DNA from 2 places in the Paenibacillus polygoni genome. Region 2 is predicted to be linked to the other one. Evidence: riboswitches for the same ligand, from Rfam matches in the RefSeq annotation. Region 2 holds a riboswitch; the other holds the start of a gene.
The links. Region 2 has a riboswitch for FMN ahead of QPK24_RS15225 (DMT family transporter). Riboswitches for the same ligand answer to the same signal wherever they lie in the genome.
Positions count from the first base shown of each region.

Region 1: another riboswitch for FMN. It lies ahead of ribD (bifunctional diaminohydroxyphosphoribosylaminopyrimidine deaminase/5-amino-6-(5-phosphoribosylamino)uracil reductase RibD); the one in region 2 lies ahead of QPK24_RS15225 (DMT family transporter).

Region 1 covers NZ_CP127162.1:3,443,528-3,453,353, reverse strand. The annotation lists gene spoIIAA (anti-sigma F factor antagonist) at 95-448, shown strand; gene spoIIAB (anti-sigma F factor) at 445-897, shown strand; gene sigF (RNA polymerase sporulation sigma factor SigF) at 909-1,664, shown strand; gene QPK24_RS16525 (stage V sporulation protein AA) at 1,889-2,548, shown strand; gene QPK24_RS16520 (stage V sporulation protein AB) at 2,545-2,967, shown strand; gene QPK24_RS16515 (spore germination protein) at 2,981-4,558, shown strand; gene lysA (diaminopimelate decarboxylase) at 4,732-6,063, shown strand; gene QPK24_RS16505 (nucleoside 2-deoxyribosyltransferase) at 6,406-6,894, shown strand; gene QPK24_RS16500 (peptidylprolyl isomerase) at 7,049-7,489, shown strand; FMN riboswitch at 7,619-7,784, shown strand; gene ribD (bifunctional diaminohydroxyphosphoribosylaminopyrimidine deaminase/5-amino-6-(5-phosphoribosylamino)uracil reductase RibD) at 8,029-9,144, shown strand; gene ribE (riboflavin synthase) at 9,151-9,819, shown strand.
Region 2 covers NZ_CP127162.1:3,174,161-3,183,986, forward strand. The annotation lists gene QPK24_RS15190 (cell wall hydrolase) at 1-126, opposite strand, end outside; gene QPK24_RS15195 (hypothetical protein) at 291-458, opposite strand; gene QPK24_RS15200 (hypothetical protein) at 645-2,396, opposite strand; gene QPK24_RS15205 (SDR family NAD(P)-dependent oxidoreductase) at 2,531-3,280, opposite strand; gene QPK24_RS15210 (DUF2500 domain-containing protein) at 3,465-3,863, opposite strand; gene QPK24_RS15215 (WD40/YVTN/BNR-like repeat-containing protein) at 3,979-5,235, opposite strand; gene QPK24_RS15220 (amino acid permease) at 5,429-6,817, opposite strand; FMN riboswitch at 7,252-7,396, shown strand; gene QPK24_RS15225 (DMT family transporter) at 7,530-8,480, shown strand; gene QPK24_RS15230 (amidase) at 8,588-9,826, shown strand, end outside.

The DNA.
Region 1 (9,826 bases), 270 kb from region 2:
TCATGAGAGTTTTCTTCTAGTTTTGTCGGGGGGCAGGAAACCATTTTACAGATGTAGAAATGGTTGGCTATGACAGGGAGGAGAGTGAGCAAGCATGAATTTGCAAGTGAACATGGAGCACGATCGCGGGGTACTCATTGTCCGGCTTACAGGAGAGCTAGATCATCACACGGCAGATGGCGTTCGAATGCAGATGGATGAAGCGATTCAGAAGCAACAGTGCAAGCATCTCGTACTAAGTTTACAAGATCTTCAGTTTATGGACAGTTCGGGTCTCGGTGTCATTCTAGGACGCTATAAACTGATCCATCATAAAGGCGGGAAAATGGTGATCTCGGGCGCTAATCCAGCGGTTCACCGTTTGCTTGATATGTCGGGCTTGTTCAAAATAATGCCGGTTTTTGATAATGAGGGAAGTGCCCTCTCGGGTCTGGAGGTAGTTTCATGAAACCAGGACAATCGAATTTTATGAACTTGCAGTTCTCTGCAAAGTCCGAAAATGAATCTTTTGCTCGTGTGGCTGTTGCTGCCTTTATTTCACAGCTTGATCCAACGATGGATGAACTGAGTGATCTGAAAACCGTGGTATCAGAAGCAGTAACCAATAGCATTATTCATGGTTATCACAGTGATGAGAGCGGTGTGGTTACGATTAGGGCAGAGATCCTTAACGATATCATCACCCTCGTTATCGAAGATAACGGACAGGGAATAGAGGATCTCGAAATGGCTAAGCAACCGCTTTATACTTCTAAACCAGAGCTGGAACGTTCAGGTATGGGCTTTACGATTATGGAAAACTTCATGGATGAATTTGAGGTGTCAAGCGAGCTTGGACGCGGGACTTCAATCCTCATGAAGAAGAGGATAGAATCCAAGAAAGCACTGTATAATTAGGGGTTGGACCTATGGAAGCAGAAACGAAACATAAAACACACACGTATCTAGAAGATGCGGAAGTCAAACGCCTCATTGCTCTCTCCCAAAGCGGGGACAATGTGGCCAGAGACACGCTTGTCAATTGTAACATACGTCTTGTGTGGTCCGTCGTACAGCGGTTTATGAACCGTGGATACGAGCCTGAGGATCTGTTTCAGATCGGCTGCATCGGGCTGCTGAAATCAGTAGATAAATTTGATCTCAGCTACGACGTCAAGTTCTCTACGTATGCAGTGCCAATGATTATTGGCGAGATTCAAAGGTTCCTAAGAGATGATGGAACCATTAAGGTAAGCCGGTCACTTAAGGAGACAGCGAACAAAGTTCGTAAAAAGAAGGACGAACTCTCTAAATATTTAGACCGGTTGCCGACAATTAAAGAAGTGGCTGAGGCGCTGGAGATTACACCAGAAGAAGTAGTCTTCGCACAGGAGGCAAACAAGCCTCCTACTTCCATTCATGAGACGGTATTTGAGAATGATGGGGATCCAATTACCTTAATGGATCAGATTGCTGACGAATCTCAGGAGCGCTGGTTTGATAAACTGGCGCTGAATGAAGCCATTGGGAATTTGTCTGAGCGAGAACGCCTGATTGTGTATCTCAGATATTATCGGGATCAGACTCAGTCCGAAGTTGCTACAAGACTAGGTATTTCACAAGTACAAGTATCCCGATTAGAGAAGAAAATTCTCCAGGTCATTCGTGATCAGATTGCGCAGTAAACGGTGCAGGTAAGATACTGATGATATGTTGTAGGTAAATAATTCTTTAATTCGTGTAACAACGATAATAGGTTACAAGTAAGGCCCTGTCCAGTATTTAGGATAGGGTCTTTTTAGTGATGCCATTTTCGCTGAATCAACCGATATTCCTGAATTTCGGAATAATTAAGAGCCTAAATCTCCATACTATGACTAATTTCGCAGTATAAGGAGTGACGTCAGGGATGAATGGAACATCCACTCCTGTAGTGTACGTTCGGCTGCACAGCCGAATTAAAATAAAGATGGGTAGCACACTCCAAATTAAGCATGTTGCTAATATTTTGAGTGATCCGCCAGAGTATGAGCATAAATTACGGGAAACCGTACTGATACATACTGAAGAAAAAGATGGGACATTGTTACTTATCGATGTGCTTCCTCTTATTGCGCGGATTAAACAAGTTGTTCCGAGTGCTCAGGTGGAGACGCTTGGGAGCAGCCATACCTTGGTCGAATTACTCCCAAATGAGAAGCCTCCTTCCAAATCTCTTTTCATTTTAGTATGGCTTTTGCTGTTTTTCGGATCAGCTCTGACCATTATGAATTTTCATGCAGACGTCAATATGAAAGAGGTTCATGTACGTGTTGTTGAGATGCTAACTGGATATAGGGATGAGAATCCTTATATGTTCCAGATTGCTTATTCCATCGGCATAGGGTTTGGTATGGCCGTATTTTTTAACCATTTATTCAAGAAAAAGTGGAACGATGAGCCTACTCCGCTTGAAGTGGAAATGTATCTGTATCAACAGAATGTAGATCAGTACACGATCAGCGAGGAATATGAACGTATTAAATCTTCAATCAGCACGGATAACTTGAGCGGCAGGGATTCACTATGACTGTACTTGATGGCGTCGTCATTATGTTTCTTGGTGTCGCCAGCGGTATTGCGGTTGGGAGTGGTGTCATTGCTTTGTTTATCGTGCTCGATATCATTCCGCGGCTCGCACAGTTAACTCGCTCATACGACAAGGCACATGCATATGAAGTCGCTATGATATCCGGGTCTCTGATTGGAACGGCAGCTGACTTTTGGCATTTAAAAATAAGACTGCTGCCAATTGTGGCTATTTTTGTGGGATTATTATGCGGTGTATTTATTGGTTTGCTAGCAGCTGCACTAACCGAAGTGCTCAATGTACTTCCTATATTAGCGAAAAGGCTGGGAATGAAACCGTATCTATTCGGATTACTCATGGCTATGGTTTTTGGAAAAGTAGCAGGTTCGTTATTTGATTGGTTTATCTTTGACAAATAGGGAGGACCTGATTATGCCAGAAGAAAAAGAGAAAGAAAAAGAAAAAATGAGAGAAGCTGAACTCAAAGAGAAAAAGCACAGTGAACGATCAGATTCAATCGAAGAATCTGTTGTTTACTGGCAGGGAAAAGACACAGTTCTCCCTGAATTTGATAAGCTCAAAGAAACGTTTAAATATGTCATGGGACTTGGAGAAAGTTTTGATATTAACTTCCGGGAAATGACGTTCGGCGGAAAACATACGGGGTTATTATTCGTTACCGGTCTTACCAAAGATGTCGTGTTAACGGAAATATTAGAGAGACTATCCTATGTGAGTTCAAGGGGGATGAGTGTTGATGCAGCGGAAGATTTCTTTGAGTATTACATTCCCCACATCCAGGTAACGAAATATACAGAACTCAGTAAAATATTTATTCAAGTAATGAGCGGAATGAGTGCATTCTTCATTGAAGGTGAAGAAACAGCACTCGTCATTGATACACGTAGTTACCCAGTCCGAAGTCCTGAAGAACCATCGCTCGAACGAGTCGTTCGGGGATCAAGAGATGGTTTTACAGAGACGCTGCTGACCAACGTTGCTCTCGTCCGCAGAAGACTTCGTGACCCAGGGTTCAAGCTTGAACTGTTTCAAGTTGGTCGCAGAACAAAAACAGATGTTTGTATTGCTTACATCGATGATATTGTCGATAAAGTACAAGTTGATAGTATTCGTAAAAAGATTGAAAAGGTAAACCTTGATGGAATCCCGCTTGCAGATAAACAGCTCGAAGAAGCGATTATTAATGAAGGTTGGAATCCTTTTCCTTTGGTTCGATACTCGGAAAGGCCTGATTCGGTAGCTTCCCACTTACTGGAGGGCAGAGTTGTCGTTTTTGTAGATACATCCCCGAGCGTTATGATTATGCCGACGACATTCTTTGATCTTTGTCAGCATGCGGAAGAAAATAGGCAAACGCCTTTTATGGGGACTTATTTACGGCTAGTCCGTTATCTAGGGATCTTTGCCTCTTTATTTCTGCTTCCTTTATGGATGCTCTTTGTCATCGAGCCCAGTCTAAAACCAGAGGGAATGGAGTTTATTGGGCCACAAGAAAATGTAAAACTGCCGATCATCATGCAGTTTCTCATTGTTGAGATAGGAATCGACCTGATGCGGATGGCGGCTGTGCATACGCCTACTCCGCTGGCCTCAGCGATGGGGCTGATTGCTGCCATTCTCATTGGAGATGTTGCCGTCAAAACAGGGCTCTTTGTTAATGAAGTGCTGCTGTATATGGCGGTTGCAGCTATAGGTATGTTCGCTACGCCAAGTTATGAACTAGGTCTCGCGAACCGAATTGTCAGGCTGATCTTACTAGTTGTCGTGGCAGCCTTTAAAGCTCCGGGGCTGATTATAGGAACGACAATCCTAATCTTGATCCTTGCTCTCCATCGTTCATATAATTCGGCGTATCTCTGGCCGTTTATACCTTTTAATGCAAAGGCAATGATGGAAACAATAATTCGTTCTCCGGTACTTGCATCTAAGAAGAGACCATCATTCAATAAACCGCGAGATAATACACGGCAACCGGTGAAGAAGAAGTAAGGTTCGCCGTTTGAATCAATTTGTTAACTCGTTTAAAGGGAATTTGAATAAAATTCCAGTAATTAAAATACAAATGATGTGCCGATTAATCCATATATACGTAAAGCCAAATTCTGCTATACTGGTGTAAAATTAGATGGAATCATTCCAGGAAAAGTGAGGAATTGCCAACAATGTATTTACACGGTACTAGCAAAATTAATGCTTTAGGTCATCTTGAAATCGGTGGCTGCGATACGGTTGAACTTAAAAAAGAATATGGAACACCGCTGTACATCGTAGACGAGCATTTGATTCGTCAGCGTGCAAGAGAGTATATGGATGCATTCAAAGCATCAGGACTCACTTTTCAAGTAGCCTATGCAAGCAAAGCTTTCAGTGTAAAAGCAATGTGCACTCTTGTGGAACAGGAAGGTCTTTCCTTGGATGTGGTTTCAGATGGAGAATTATATACCGCAATGCAAGCGGGTTTCCCGGCAGAACGTATTCATTTTCACGGGAACAATAAAACACCTGATGAAATTGAAATGGCCCTGGATGCAAAGATTGGTTGTTTTGTAGTAGATAACTTTACTGAGATTCATCTATTGCAAGCCATGGCAGCAGAGAAGAATCAGACTGTAAAAATTTTGCTGCGGATCACTCCAGGTGTTGAAGCACATACACATGAATATATTTCTACTGGACAGACGGATTCAAAATTTGGATTTGATATTGGTAATGGATCTGCTTTTGAAGCGATTGAACTGGCAAGTAAGCAGTCTCATTTACAGCTCCTTGGTGTACATTCTCATATTGGTTCTCAAATCTTCGAAGTGGAAGGTTTCCAGATGGCAGTAGAGCGTGTAGCTGGATTCGCTAGAGAAGTAAAAGAGAAGCTTGGACTTACATTCCAGGTCGTTAATCTTGGCGGTGGATTTGGAATCCGTTATGTAGAGGGGGATACACCTCTAGAAGTGTCACAGTATGTTAAAGCGATAACAGACGGTGTTAAGAATCATTTTGCAGGTATTGGTGAAGAGCTTCCTGAAATCTGGGTTGAACCAGGCCGCAGTCTTGTCGGGGAAGCAGGAACTACACTGTATACCGTAGGTACAAGTAAAGATATTCCTGGAGTTCGCAAATATGTTGCTGTCGATGGCGGAATGTCAGACAATCCTCGTCCTGCATTATATGAATCTCAGTATGAAGCTATGCTGGCTAACCGTGCGAATGAACCTGCAGCTGAGACGGTATCCATTGCAGGAAAAGCTTGTGAGAGTGGAGATATGCTGATATGGGATTTGGCGCTGCCAAAAGTGGAAACAGGGGATCTCTTAGCGGTAGCTTGTACGGGTGCTTATAACTATTCAATGGCAAGCAATTATAACCGGATTCGCAGGCCCGCTGTTGTTTTTGTACAGGATGGACAAAGTGATTTGGTTGTTCGTAGAGAGAGCCACGAAGATATCGTTCGTAATGATCTGATTCCCGCACGTATGAATAAGCAAACGGTGACTTCTTAATTAAAGTAGATCACGTTCTACAATGTCGATAGACCAAGAATCATACCTTAGAAGCTGTGGCTTCAGGAAGAGTGGAGAGAGCTGAAAAGCTCTCTTTTTTTATGGCTCATACGCTTGTCACTTTGGTTTTCTAAATCCAATCTGGATATCAATGAACGCTCCTGCTGTTTATATCGCCGTGATCAGGAGAAGTGCGACGTAACCTAGCAACAGTCCCATTAACACTTTTTACTAAACCGGTTCACCTGAGGTTACAGATCGAGTTAAGAGATGAATAGTGTAGCGTATTGATTTGGGTAGGATAACAAATTAAAATAATGACTATAAAAGAGGAGATTGATTATGATGAAACAAGAAATGAATAAGGTTAAAGTGTACCTTGCTAGTCCGTTTTTTAATGAGGAACAAATTGACAGAGTGCAGAGAGTTGAGAAAGCACTGGAGAGTAATCCTTATGTTGGAGAGTTCTTTTCTCCAAGACTTGAGCAGCTAACCCATCTAACGATGTATACAGCAGAGTGGGCAGATGCAGTTTATCGTAATGATGTTAAGCATGTTGACTGGGCTGATGTTATCGTTGCAGTGATTGATTATGAAGGAGAGACTGAGCTGCATGGTGTAAGACATGGACATGTAGACAGTGGTACAGCTTTTGAGATTGGTTATGCCATTGCTAAAGGTAAGCCTGTTATCATTGTGCATGAAAAGTCAGGTGTTGTTAACTTGATGATTAGCCAAAGTTGTCATGCGTACCTGGAATCTGCAGAGGCAGTTGCGGATTACCATTTTATTGACATGCCTAATATGCCCTTCACTGGAGATGTAATGTAGAGGTAATTGAAGTAAGAAAAGGGTAGGATTCTGCTTTTTTTACTAAAGGGAGCTTTTAGGCTCTCTTTTTTATAATGAGAACGCTCAAAGTTGCTTTACAGTGTTTACTCATAGTATGCTATTGGAGGCAATTTATTTTTTAGGAGGAATTACAATGGCTAAAAAAGGATATATTGTTATGGAAAATGGGGAAAAAATGGAACTTGAATTTTACCCAAATGAAGCTCCTAACACCGTAGCAAACTTCGAGAAATTGGCTAATGAAGGATTTTATGATGGAGTTATCTTCCACAGAGTAATCCCAGGTTTTGTTAGTCAAGGTGGAGACCCTACAGGTACAGGTATGGGCGGCAGCGGAACTACAATCAAATGTGAAACTGCAGGAAATCCTCATAAACATGTGGCAGGTTCCTTGTCTATGGCTCATGCAGGCAGAGATACTGGCTCCAGTCAGTTCTTCATTGTGCATGAACCACAACCACATTTAGATGGTGTTCACACTGTATTTGGTAAAGTAACTTCTGGTCTTGAAACAGCCCTTAACATGAAAAATGGGGACAAGATGGTAGAGGTTAAAGTATTTGATGTTGAATAGGATTTAGTCCGCAGGCACCCCCGATCAGGGGTGCTTTTTTACATGTAAGAATGAATTATTTATAGACCCTGTTGATTTTTTTAGAGCAGGGTGCTACTATTTCATTAAGCTTTTTACAATTTCATATCGATTTTCCTTCGGGGCAGGGCGAAATTCCCTACCGGCGGTGATGACCTCCATGGTACGTAATAGGAATATGGATCAGTCTAAGTCCGTGACCCGCTAAGCGTATGCTTACGGTGGATCTGGTGAAACTCCGGAACCGACAGTATAGTCTGGATGAGAGAAGGAATAGAAAGTACATAGACGTTATTTGTTTATATACTAGCTATCAAATCAGTTGAGTTAGCAGAAGTTTTTCTTTTTGTTATGTCTATTTATTTGGCATACCTATAATGAAGAGCTGCTTATTAGTAATTTTGATTTGTTATGCTTTTATTCGTCGTTCTCTCAGGGCCCCCGTCCGATATTATGTATCGGTTGAGGGTCTTTTTTGTTTTGTATTGCATGAAAGAGGCACAGTGAATGAGGTGATAAGTATGGACGTAATGAATGATGAGTTCTATATGACACTTGCACTCGAAATGGCAGAAAGGGCACAGGGGCAGACAGGAATTAATCCGGTCGTAGGTTGTGTCATTGTCAAAAACGGCCGAATGGTTGGGCTCGGTACTCACCTGCAAAGAGGTAAGGGCCATGCGGAAGTGCATGCTCTTGAGATGGCAGGGGCCGAAGCGGAAGGAAGTACCGTTTACGTTACCTTAGAACCTTGCTCTCATTACGGTAAAACTCCTCCATGCAGTGAAAAGTTGATCAGAGCCAAAGTGAAAAAAGTGATCATTGCTTGCGAGGATCCGAATCATGAAGTTGCGGGTAAAGGGATCTCTATGCTTCGGGAGCAAGGAATTGAAGTGGAAGTAGGACTGCTTGAAGATCGTGCGAAATACCTTAACGAAAAGTTTTTCAAGTATATTACAACAGGGCTTCCTTTTGTAACGCTGAAGACAGCTTCCACTCTAGATGGGAAAATAGCTGCCAAGAGTGGAGATAGTAAGTGGATTTCAAATGAAAAAGCGAGAGAACATGTTCACTTGCTCCGGCATCGACATCAAGGGATTATGGTCGGGGTAGGGACAGTAATTGCAGATAATCCCGAGTTAACAACCCGGTTAGATGTGGATGGAGTAAATCCAGTGCGGATCATCATAGATTCACAGCTTCGAACCCCCCCGGACGCGAAGGTAGTGAAAGATGGTCTTGCACCTACCATTCTGATTACAACGGAGGGAGCGGATAAGGAGCGCGCCGATTATTTTGAGAAACAAGGTGTTCAGGTCATTCGCTCTGGTACAGGTTCAAGGGTTGATCTCTTGGCCGCACTCCGTAAACTTAGTGAACTTGAAATTAGTTCGATTCTGCTGGAGGGCGGAGGTACGTTAAACGGAGCTATGCTGGAGAACCAATTGGTAGATCGGCTCGTTATGTTCATGGCTCCTAAAATTGTCGGCGGCTTTAAGAACCCCGGAAGCTTCTATTTTGAAGGAGTAGAACGAATGAGCGAAGCGATTACGCTGAGCAATCTTCAGGTAGAAATGCTGGATGACAATATCCGTATTTCAGGCGTGCCCGTCTGGCGGAAAGCGGATAAGGAGTGATGTATTTTGTTTACCGGCTTAGTTGAAGAAGTAGGAAAAGTACGGAGTATAGGCCGAAAGGGCGAAGCGATGGTGCTTGGTATTTCAGCGAAACGGGTTATGGAGGATTTAAATATTGGTGACAGTGTAGCTGTAAATGGCGTATGTCTAACCGCAACCTCGATCGAAGCTTCTGGATTTTTAGTCGATGTGATGCCTGAGACTTATAGAAGTACGAATCTGAAATTACTGGCAAGCGGAAGTCGGGTTAACCTCGAAAGGGCGATGTCTGCAAAAGGTCGATTTGGCGGTCACATTGTGCAAGGTCATGTTGATGGTACTGCCCATATTCGATCTATTATACGAGACCAAAATGCAGTTGTATTTGAAATAGCTCCGGTAAGTACAGCATTATTTCGGTATATCATTCCCAAAGGATCCATCACTGTGGAAGGAACCAGCTTAACCGTTGTAGATGTTACGGAGAGTGCTTTTACTGTCTCCATCATTCCTCATACGCTAGATCAGACGGTGCTGGCTTATCGAAATACGGGAGATCTTATTAATATTGAATGTGATGTGATCGGAAAGTATGTGAACCACTTACTCGGGTATCGTGAAAATAACGGTCCCTCACAGAAGAATTCATCTGCTGGACTCAGTTATGAGTTTTTGAGCAATCATGGTTTTTCATAAAAAATAA
Region 2 (9,826 bases):
GAGAACTCGATTGACCCCAACATTTCCTACAAGAAGCATCCCTGTATCCCCGTCTTCTTCCGCTTCCGCACGCATAAGTCTCGCCAGTAATCTCACATCTTCGGAATTCGCTTTAATCACTGCCAATGGAAGTCTTCCTCCTTCCTTTACTTAAGTGTTCTCATGGCTATACTTTATATCTTATTGTGCATTCGCCCAGATCGTGACATTTATTTCAATTATTTTCGAAAAATAAAAAAAGAACATCGGGTTTGTTTTCACAAGAGCCCAACATTCTTCTTATTTCTTACTCATTTTTTATTCTGATGATTACGAAAATAGCGAGACACATAATAACCTATAACGAGAAAAACAAGCACGACGACCGCACTAATGATCACAAGAATAGGATCATACGTGCCTTCACCTGAAGATAGAGGACCGAAACTCGTTCTAGGCTCAGCCTCTGCATATGACATATGCTTGCCTCCAAAAAAGTTAATCAGATACATAGACTCCTCCGAGATTATATCTTTTTTTCCAGTTTAACAAATCTCTAATTGGAAATATATACGGATAGAGAAATGAACATATGAAAAAAGAGCAAACTAAAAGTTTCTTTAGTCCGCTCTTCTCATCTCTATATGAGATTATTAAATAATTCTTTATGGCTTCGCATTAATCCAATAATCGTAAGAATGAATTAAATACCCCTGATAAGCATTATATTCCGCAAGCAGACCTGGCAACTTCGCTAGTTCTGATTCCATATAAGCTTCGCCTTCTTCATAAAAAGTAATATGATTTCCCTCATGACTTTCTTTCATTTCCACCGAAATCAGCAGCGGCTTGCCTAATTGATCAGCAATTTCCATTTCTTGAGCTACAACGGTCGCAATTCCGTTAGATCCTTCTGCTGTATCTCGGAAAGCCATAAGTGAGATATGATCCAATGTACGAATCATCCATTCCGTTACCGTCATGTTTTTTCCTGGCAATTCATGGCGATCGAGCCATACAGCTAAATCAGCACTTGTTTTGAGATCGGAATCTTTTTTGGTCTCACGAGCGAAATACTCTATATTAGATGCCCACTCTTTAAGCACACGTTCTCGGTTATTATCCCATTCCGAGTTTGTATATGGCTCAATATCTAAGTGAATGCCGTGGAATTTTTCATCCTCTGCTGCACGTAGGTTATATTGTTTCACATAATTAATGAGCCTCGTTAGACGTGATCTGTTTTCTTCAAGTCCCCAACTTGGATGACCGCCCATCGCATGAACTTCAATTCCCATCGCTGCAGCTTGACCCACAAAATTGCGATACAGTGAATACGGCTGGTCAAGATCAAGTCTTACATATAGAAAATTCACCTTTTTCTCTTGTAAGAACTCGAGCACTTGGTCACTTTCATTAATTATCTGTTCTGCTTTCCATATATAAGTTCCGCGAATAGAGTCAGTCGGCAGTTCTGGTTCTGGTTCTGGGTCCGGTGTCGGCTCTGGTTCTGGTGTCGGCTCTGGATTTACTGTATCTTGAGTCATCTGACTCCAATATACATAATCATGAATGGCAACTCCTGCAAAACTGGAATAGCCTGCATAGGATGCTGTCACTTCCTGAAGAGCTTGTTCCATTTTCTCTTTCGACTTTCCAGCAAATGTGGTGAATTCTTCTCCCGGCATTGGTTTCGCGTTAACTCCAACAATGATTTTTGCAGAATAATTGCTTGACCATTCCATCTCTTCTTGAATAACTTGGACAATCCCGCCCACCCCACTTGCTTTATCACGATAAGCCATTAAAGCGATTTGATCAAACCTGCCCATAAACCACTGAATCAGCGGTTCTTGTGAGTCTGGGTTATAATAGTGATCATACCAGAAAGGAAGATCTATAGCTGAATCCAGGCTAGGTTCTTGCTCAATGACAGACAGGAACTTTTCAATATTCGCAAGATAAGTCCGAGTGACCTCATCGCTATCGATCTCCCACTCCCCTAGAACATAGGGCTCTATGTCCAGATGAATTCCACTGAATTTTTCATTTTCTTCTGATTCTCTATTAAAGTCAACAACCCAGTTAGCAAAACGCAATAACGGAACTTCTCCGCCTTCCGCCGCCCACTTTGGGTGACCTCCCAGCGCATCCACTTTTATTCCATTCTCATGTGCACGAAGGATAAAACGTTGGTATACTGCGGCAGGTTGCTCCATATCAATTCGTAAATAAATATGATTAATCCGATGATTGTCTGCGTAATCTAGTATATCTTGGCCGCCGTCCTGAATCGATTCAGCTTGCCAAAGCCACATTGCCCGAGTAGTTTCTTTTGAAGAATCAAAAGCTGTCAACCATGTTACACTAGCAAGAAGTACAACCCACAAGAGCATGCGGGAAAGTTTCCCGTACATATCTTACCTCCACTTCTTTTCTCTTTTTTTAAGCCAACGCTATTATAACAGTGGAATAGAGCAAAAAAAATGAGCCCTCGTGCTCATGTTGGGCTCATCCAGAAATATTATACAATTTTGATAGGAGTCCTAGGCTAGGGCTGATATATCATTTTTCGTGACATTCCACCATCAACAACTAGATTCTCTGCTGTAATAAAATCGTTCTCAGGGTCGGTCAAGTATAAGCAGGCACGCGCGATATCCGATGGTTTCCCCACTCTTCCGCTTGGATGCTGCGAATGGTCCTCTGGGCGCAATTGTTCATATTCACCAGTCTCAATCCATCCCGGACTGATACTATTGACCCGGATGTGTTCAGATGACAAGGATAAAGCCATCGCATGGCTAAGCGAAATAATAGCTCCTTTAGAAGCAGCATAAGCTTCTGAATTTGGCTCTGACATGGTAGCCCGAGTAGAAGAAATATTGACTACAGAGCCGCCATTTTTGTTGTTTTTCATGTATTTGGCAGCGATCCTTGTCCCAAGAAAACAGCTGCGGACATTTGTGTTCATCACATCATCCCATTCATCTACAGTGAGTTCATAAGGTGATTTCCAAATCCCATATCCTGCATTATTAATTAGAACATCAATCTGTCCATATTCAGTTACCGCAGCTTCCATGAGTGTTAGAATTGCTTCTTCTGACCTAACGTCACAGTGGACAAACATCGCTTCGTATCCATCTTGACGCAGCGACGCAGCCGCCGCTGCTCCCTTCTCCTCATGGCGATCCGCAAGAACGACCTTTGCTCCTTGCATGGCATAAGCACCTGCCACTTCTTTACCGATCCCGCTGCCGGCTCCCGTTACGATGACTACCGTATTTTCAAATCTCATTTTCTCATCACCCTTCCCTTCTGAATTCCTTTCCTACTCATTACCCTAGTTCTACCAAGTTACTCTATTCATTTCGAATAAACATCAAAAAAAGCCGCCCTTGTCAGGGACGACCTATACATTATTATGGCAAGAGAAATGAATAGAAGACAACTTCACTCATGCATCAGCTCCGTATCTTTCCCTAAGACCCGTGAACCGGCTCGGCATATACTCTAGCAAGACGTTCAAAGCCTATGTAACGCGTTCCTTGAAAAGTGAGTCTTCCCTCATCTCCTTCAGAACATAGACCATACTCTTTACCGGCGACTTTAAACTCCAATCGATCGCCACTCTCTACTTCAAACGTGACATAATACATGGTTCTCGTATGGTTGCCTTCGCTCTGATTTGTCTGCTGCTGAACAGAAATACGTCTACCCGTAATCCGAGAATGCACTGTGAGGACAGGCTGTTTCTTGTTTTTCCCCCACTGAAGAGCTTCTTTTCCAATGGAAATAGCAATAATACCGAGAATCACGACAAACACTACAGGGAATACCGTTCCGAAAAAATCAAACATCCAGAAAGATTCAAATCCCACGCCGTCTCCTCCCGTCCAAGTTCTGGCTTCTGACAAACCGTCATTCTGTTCAAGTATATGCCACTATGGAAAGGAACTTGTCATCTCTTTAGCAGAATAATACAAATTTTCTTTGTTATAACACTTCCCAGTTCAGCCCGCCATCCGTCGTTTGCATCAATATTGATTTCTTCTCCGTTGCATTTTCAAGTAAGATCCATCCGACTTTTGTCGTAACGAACTGCATTTTCACAACCTCAGGGTACTTATCCAATAAATCAGACAGATTCTTGCTGCCTGCAAGTTTAGACCAAGTTTTCCCTTGATCAGTTGTCTGGTATATTGTTTTTCCTTGTAACATCCACCCTATATGATCAGAGACAAAAGTAGGATACAGCCGTTTATCTGTCCCGCTTTCTGCCGGCAGCTCAAATTGGACATGATTCCATGTATCGCCGCTATCATCTGTGAATAATCCGCTGTACTTAACTTGGTCTCCTTCAGAACATCCTAGCGGTATGTAAAGTTTATGATGATTAACGCTTAATGACTCCATTTCTCCCATTGTAAACGAAGAGCATTTCGTATGAAGTGATGAAGTACGATTAAAAAATGACTTGTCCATGCTCCAAGTCTCACCGTCATCGCTAGTTACGTACATTTTTGGTGTTCCCAGCTCTAGAACAGGTACAAAACCTTTCCCGTTGTCTGTAAACATCATGCCCATCGCATAACCTTGTAGTGGAATCGCTTCATCTGTAGCCTGAATTGGATTATTCGTTGATGTTTGGGTCCAGTTAACTCCGCCATCGGTCGTAATATATAATGTTTTTTGTTCTTTTACTGTCCCCACACTCTCACTCGTCATGAGATAACCGTGTTTACTAGAATTGAAATGAAGGGCTGTTACGGTTTGCGATTCTTCAAGTGAAGCGATCTTCCAGCTCTCTCCGCTATCATCCGTACGCAGAACGACATTATTGGTTCCATCCGTTCCCGAACGAACGATCCATCCATGTTCTCCATCTAAAAAGAAAATATCTTTTCCGTAAACAGGGTTAGATGAAAACTTCACATTGGCTGAAGGAGAAATATTAACCCAGGTTGCTCCGTTATCTCGCGTATAATACAGTCTTAATTCATTACGAGTAACGCCCCAAGCAAGACCTCCATAACCATGGATGAGTTGAAAATCAGTCAATCTTGTTTGAATTTGATATTTATTACTATCCGGTACTTCATAATATTCTGGTTCTACTAATGTAAGGGTTTGCCCTGTCTCTACAGGTTCTTCTTTTATGGTCGGCTGCACTTGTTCGGACTCTTTCGAACTGCAGGCTGCAAGCAGCAATACCAGCATACATGCTAATGACCATACGATTGCTCTACGCATGTTATCACCTTTCTGCCATAGCTTTTTCTCTAAGTTAGTCATTATAGCATAATTCGTGTTGAATGAGAGTCAAATCTGTTACTTGTCTGAATCCATTTGCAACGGAAATGAATTCTTCTGTAATAAACAAAAAAACTTCCGGCAACTAGCCGAAAGCTTTTTAAAATCAGTATATTTTATCTAGAAAAATGGTTTATTTAGGATTACTTTTACCAAGTTCACTATGCGAGTATCCGTAGAATAAATAAATAAGAAGTCCTACAATCATCCAAAGGATGAATCCCATCCAGGTCCAAATGTCTAATTGGAACATGAGCAGGAAACAACAACCAGCACTTAACAAAGGAAGAAATGGTACCCACGGAACCGTAAAGCCTCGCTTAAGGTCCGGTCTTGCTTTACGCAATCCAATTACACCTAAAGATACGATAGCAAAAGCGAATAATGCGCCCATATTTGTCAGACTTGCCAGTTTATCAAGTGGAAGGAATCCGCATAACAAGGCAATAACAAGTCCAACCATCCAAGTACTTCGAACAGGAGTCTGTCTCTTTTCATCTACTTTGGATAAAAATCTAGGAAGCAGTCCATCACGAGAAATGGCGAATAAGAGTCTTGTTTGACTGAATAACAGTACAAGTAAAACGGTTGTTATTCCAGCAATCGCCCCTAGCGATATGAGTCCTGCTGCAAAATCTTGCTGAACGAACCGAAGTGCAAAGGCTACCGGATCAGCTACACTAAGTTCTGTATAAGGTACCATGCCTGTAAGGACTACAACAACAATTACATAGAGTAACGTACACACTAATAGTGAAGCAATAATACCGATCGGCAGATCTCGCTGTGGGTTCTTAACTTCTTCCGCCGCGGTTGCTACAGCATCGAAACCAATATAGGCAAAAAACACTAACGCAGCACCGCTCAGAATCCCTGAATATCCGAATGGAATAAACGGTGTCCAGTTATCCGGTTTCACGTAAAAAGCTCCAACGATGACAAAGATGAGAATGACAGCTATTTTAACAAACACCATAAACGCATTAAATCTAGCCGTTTCTTTCGCGCCTCTTGTTAATAGCAAACAAATCAGCAAGATAATAATAACGGCCGGTAAATCCACAATTTGTCCTGAGGCTGCATTAAATGCTCCAGACAATGCAGCAGGCAAATGGATATTAAAACCAGCTAATAGTCCTTGCACATAGGCAGACCACCCACTCGCAACAGAAGCGGCAGCTAAGCCGTACTCGAGTACAAGAGCCCAACCCATTAACCAGCCGAACACTTCACCAAAAGCGGCGTAACTGTATGCATAGGCACTGCCGGATATCGTTACCGTGGAAGCTAGTTCAGAATAACAAAGTGCTGCAAGAATACATACCAGGGCAGCAACAACAAATGAAATAACGAGTGCTGGACCGGCATTATCTGCGGCAGCAGTTCCCGTAACGACAAAGACACCCGTTCCGATAATCGCCCCTATTCCAAGGACGGTCAGATCAAAAGGGCCCAGCGATTTCTTTAGATTGTTATCCGTTTTTTGATTGGGGTCAAAATGTTTCTTACGTAATAAATCCATAAAGTCACTCCTAGATGTAAGTTGCCCTACTATTCGTAAGTTTCATAGCAATGCTGTTTTATTATCTAAATATGAAATGACCCTGTCAATGAATATTTAAAGGAATAAGCAAATCACTACACTTCTCTTACTCAATCTCCTATTCCCACTAGTATTATGCTATTTTCGACTTGAAAAAGACGCTATTCATTCCGTAAAAGACACAACTCAATCACCGAATTATCGATTCCTGTATATAATGAAATTCGGGATGATGGAAGCGGATGATACGGCCGATTCTTGATGAATGTTTAACTTATAGGAATAGAAGATATTAGTAAGTATACGTGTCTATAAAAAAAGTACTTGCTGTGACAGCGCTTCCTGTATTATGATAACAGCTACAGAGTTACAACAACTCATTTACTTACTAAAATATATCAGCTAATTGAATAATGGATCTTCGGGGTAGGGTGAAATTCCCAACCGGCGGTGACGCTTATTAGCGAAGCCCGCGACTCAATTTTCTTATTATGGAAGATTGACTGATTTGGTGAAATTCCAAAGCCGACGGTACAGTCCGGATGAGAGAAGATCAAATATAACAACGTGCCGTGTTATTTCGCATGTTTGTTTGATCAACCCCTATTGTTTTTGGCATGCAGTATGCTGAGATGATAGGGGTTTTGTTAACTGAAGATACCATTTTCAAATTCGATGGAGGAGTTTGATGATGGAAAACACTACCCACGCAAAAAGAAATTCGAGTTCGACTGGTTTTTGGCTGGTTGCCCTTGGGGCAGCTTTATGGGGAATAAGTCCCCTGTTTCGTATCAACTTGTTAGAACATCTGACTTCCATGCAAGTTGTTCTCGTAGAACATTTACTTGTATGTCTTGTCGCAGGTCCGATTCTGTGGAGGAATCGTCATGAATTGAAACATTTGAAGCTGAAGCACTACCTTGCCATGTTATTTATTTCATGGGGCGGATCTGCACTTGCGTCTGTTATCTTCACGATGGCACTGACAAACGGTGACTTAAATGCAGTCATCTTACTGCAGAAAATGCAGCCTATCTTTGCTATTCTTTTAGCTAAATTAATTCTAAAAGAAACATTGCCACAAAAGTTTGGCGCTCTGTTTACCATAGCGATCATCGGTACGTATCTACTTACCTTTGGATTTCACTTACCCTTTGGCGAAGGAACCCAGTGGCTCAAAATTGGCAGCATCTTGTCCCTTTTAGCAGCTGCTCTATGGGGCGGTTCTACAGTGATGGGCCGTCTGCTCCTTGGTCAAATTCAGTATAGTACTGTTACTTCAATCCGGTATGTATTCGCCATCCCTTTGCTTGTTGGAATGACATGGATTGAAGGTGGAGTAACCAACCTCCCGCAAGCGGGTCCTGCACTTACCAGTATCATTATAAATCTTCTTGCGCAAGCCTTACTGCCAGGACTACTGAGTCTGCTTCTGTACTATAAAGGCTTATCTTCAACAAAAGCATCTATGGCTACACTCGCTGAACTGAGTTTTCCGATGACTGGTATTATTGTAAACTGGCTTGCTTTTGGTGAAATGATTACACTGGCTCAGCTCGTAGGCTTTATCTTCATATGGTCCGTTCTGTTTATTCTAACGCGTCAGCAACAGACGAATCAGAACCAGCTTTCTATAAACTAATAAAGGTCCCATCCTGCCATGTCTCTAAAGACATGGCTTTTTTTATGTACGAGATAACGACAGCGCTCTTGCGTATGGTAAAATCATATTCAGAAAGGATGATTGACATGAAAAACCAGTACACTTCCTATGATGCCGTAGGACTTGCTGCGCTCATCAGAGACCGGGAAGCTTCACCTGCCGAGTTAGTTCGAGCTGCAATAGAACAAGTTGAAAAACAAAATTCAAAAGTAAATGCTGTAGTACATACAAGATATGAACAAGCCCTGATTGAAGCTGAACAGGTGAGCATTATGGAGCAGCCTTTTGCAGGTGTACCTATTTTGTTAAAAGATATTTCCCAAGCCATCGCGGGTGAACCGCTCACCTCTGGCTCTAAGCTGTTTACACAGCATAAACCTTTATATGATTCTCATTTCGTTGCCAAGTTAAGAAAAGCCGGCTTTATTCCGATCGGTCATACCAATACACCGGAATTCGGCCTCAAAAATATTACGGAACCAAAGCTGCACGGACCTGCTCGGAATCCATGGAACACCATGCACTCCCCTGGCGGTTCCAGCGGAGGTTCCGCAGCAGCCGTTGCGTCTGGAATGGTTCCAATCGCAGGAGCAAGTGATGGCGGAGGATCCATTCGTATCCCTGCATCCTTCAGCGGACTCTTCGGACTTAAACCAACCCGAGGACGTACACCGGTTGGCCCTGGCGTGGGTAGACAATGGCAAGGGGCCTCCATCGATTTTGCACTATCCAAGACGGTTAAAGACAGTGCTGCTCTTCTCGATGTACTCCAAGTTATTCAGAATGAAGCTGCTTTTCAAGTTCCGCTATATCCTGGGCGTTATCTCGAAGATATGTATGCGCCGCTTAAACGTAAATACCGTATTGCATATACCACTACCTCACCTGTATGTACACCTGTGAGTGAAGATGCTATAGAAGCGGTACATAAACTGGTTCGCTTTCTAGAATCTGAAGGACATGTTGTGGAAGAAAAACTGAGCCCTGTAAATGGGGTCCGTCTGATGGAGAACTATTACATGATGAACAGCGGTGAAATGGCTGCTATGGTTCTTGGCATGGAACGCGGACTTGGCAGATCCATTACTGCGGAAGATATCGAAATCGAAGGATGGGTTCTGCTTGAAGCAGGCCGTAAGTTATCTGCTGCCGAATTTGTCCACAGTTTAGCGGAATGGGATGTCGCAGCTGCTCAGATGGGTACGATTTATGATCGTTATGATTTTTACATTACACCAACCAATGCCTATCCGGCACCGCTTGTGGGAGAACTTACGCCTGGACCAGAAAAGATCGAGCACTTGCTTTCCGTGAGCGATTTACCA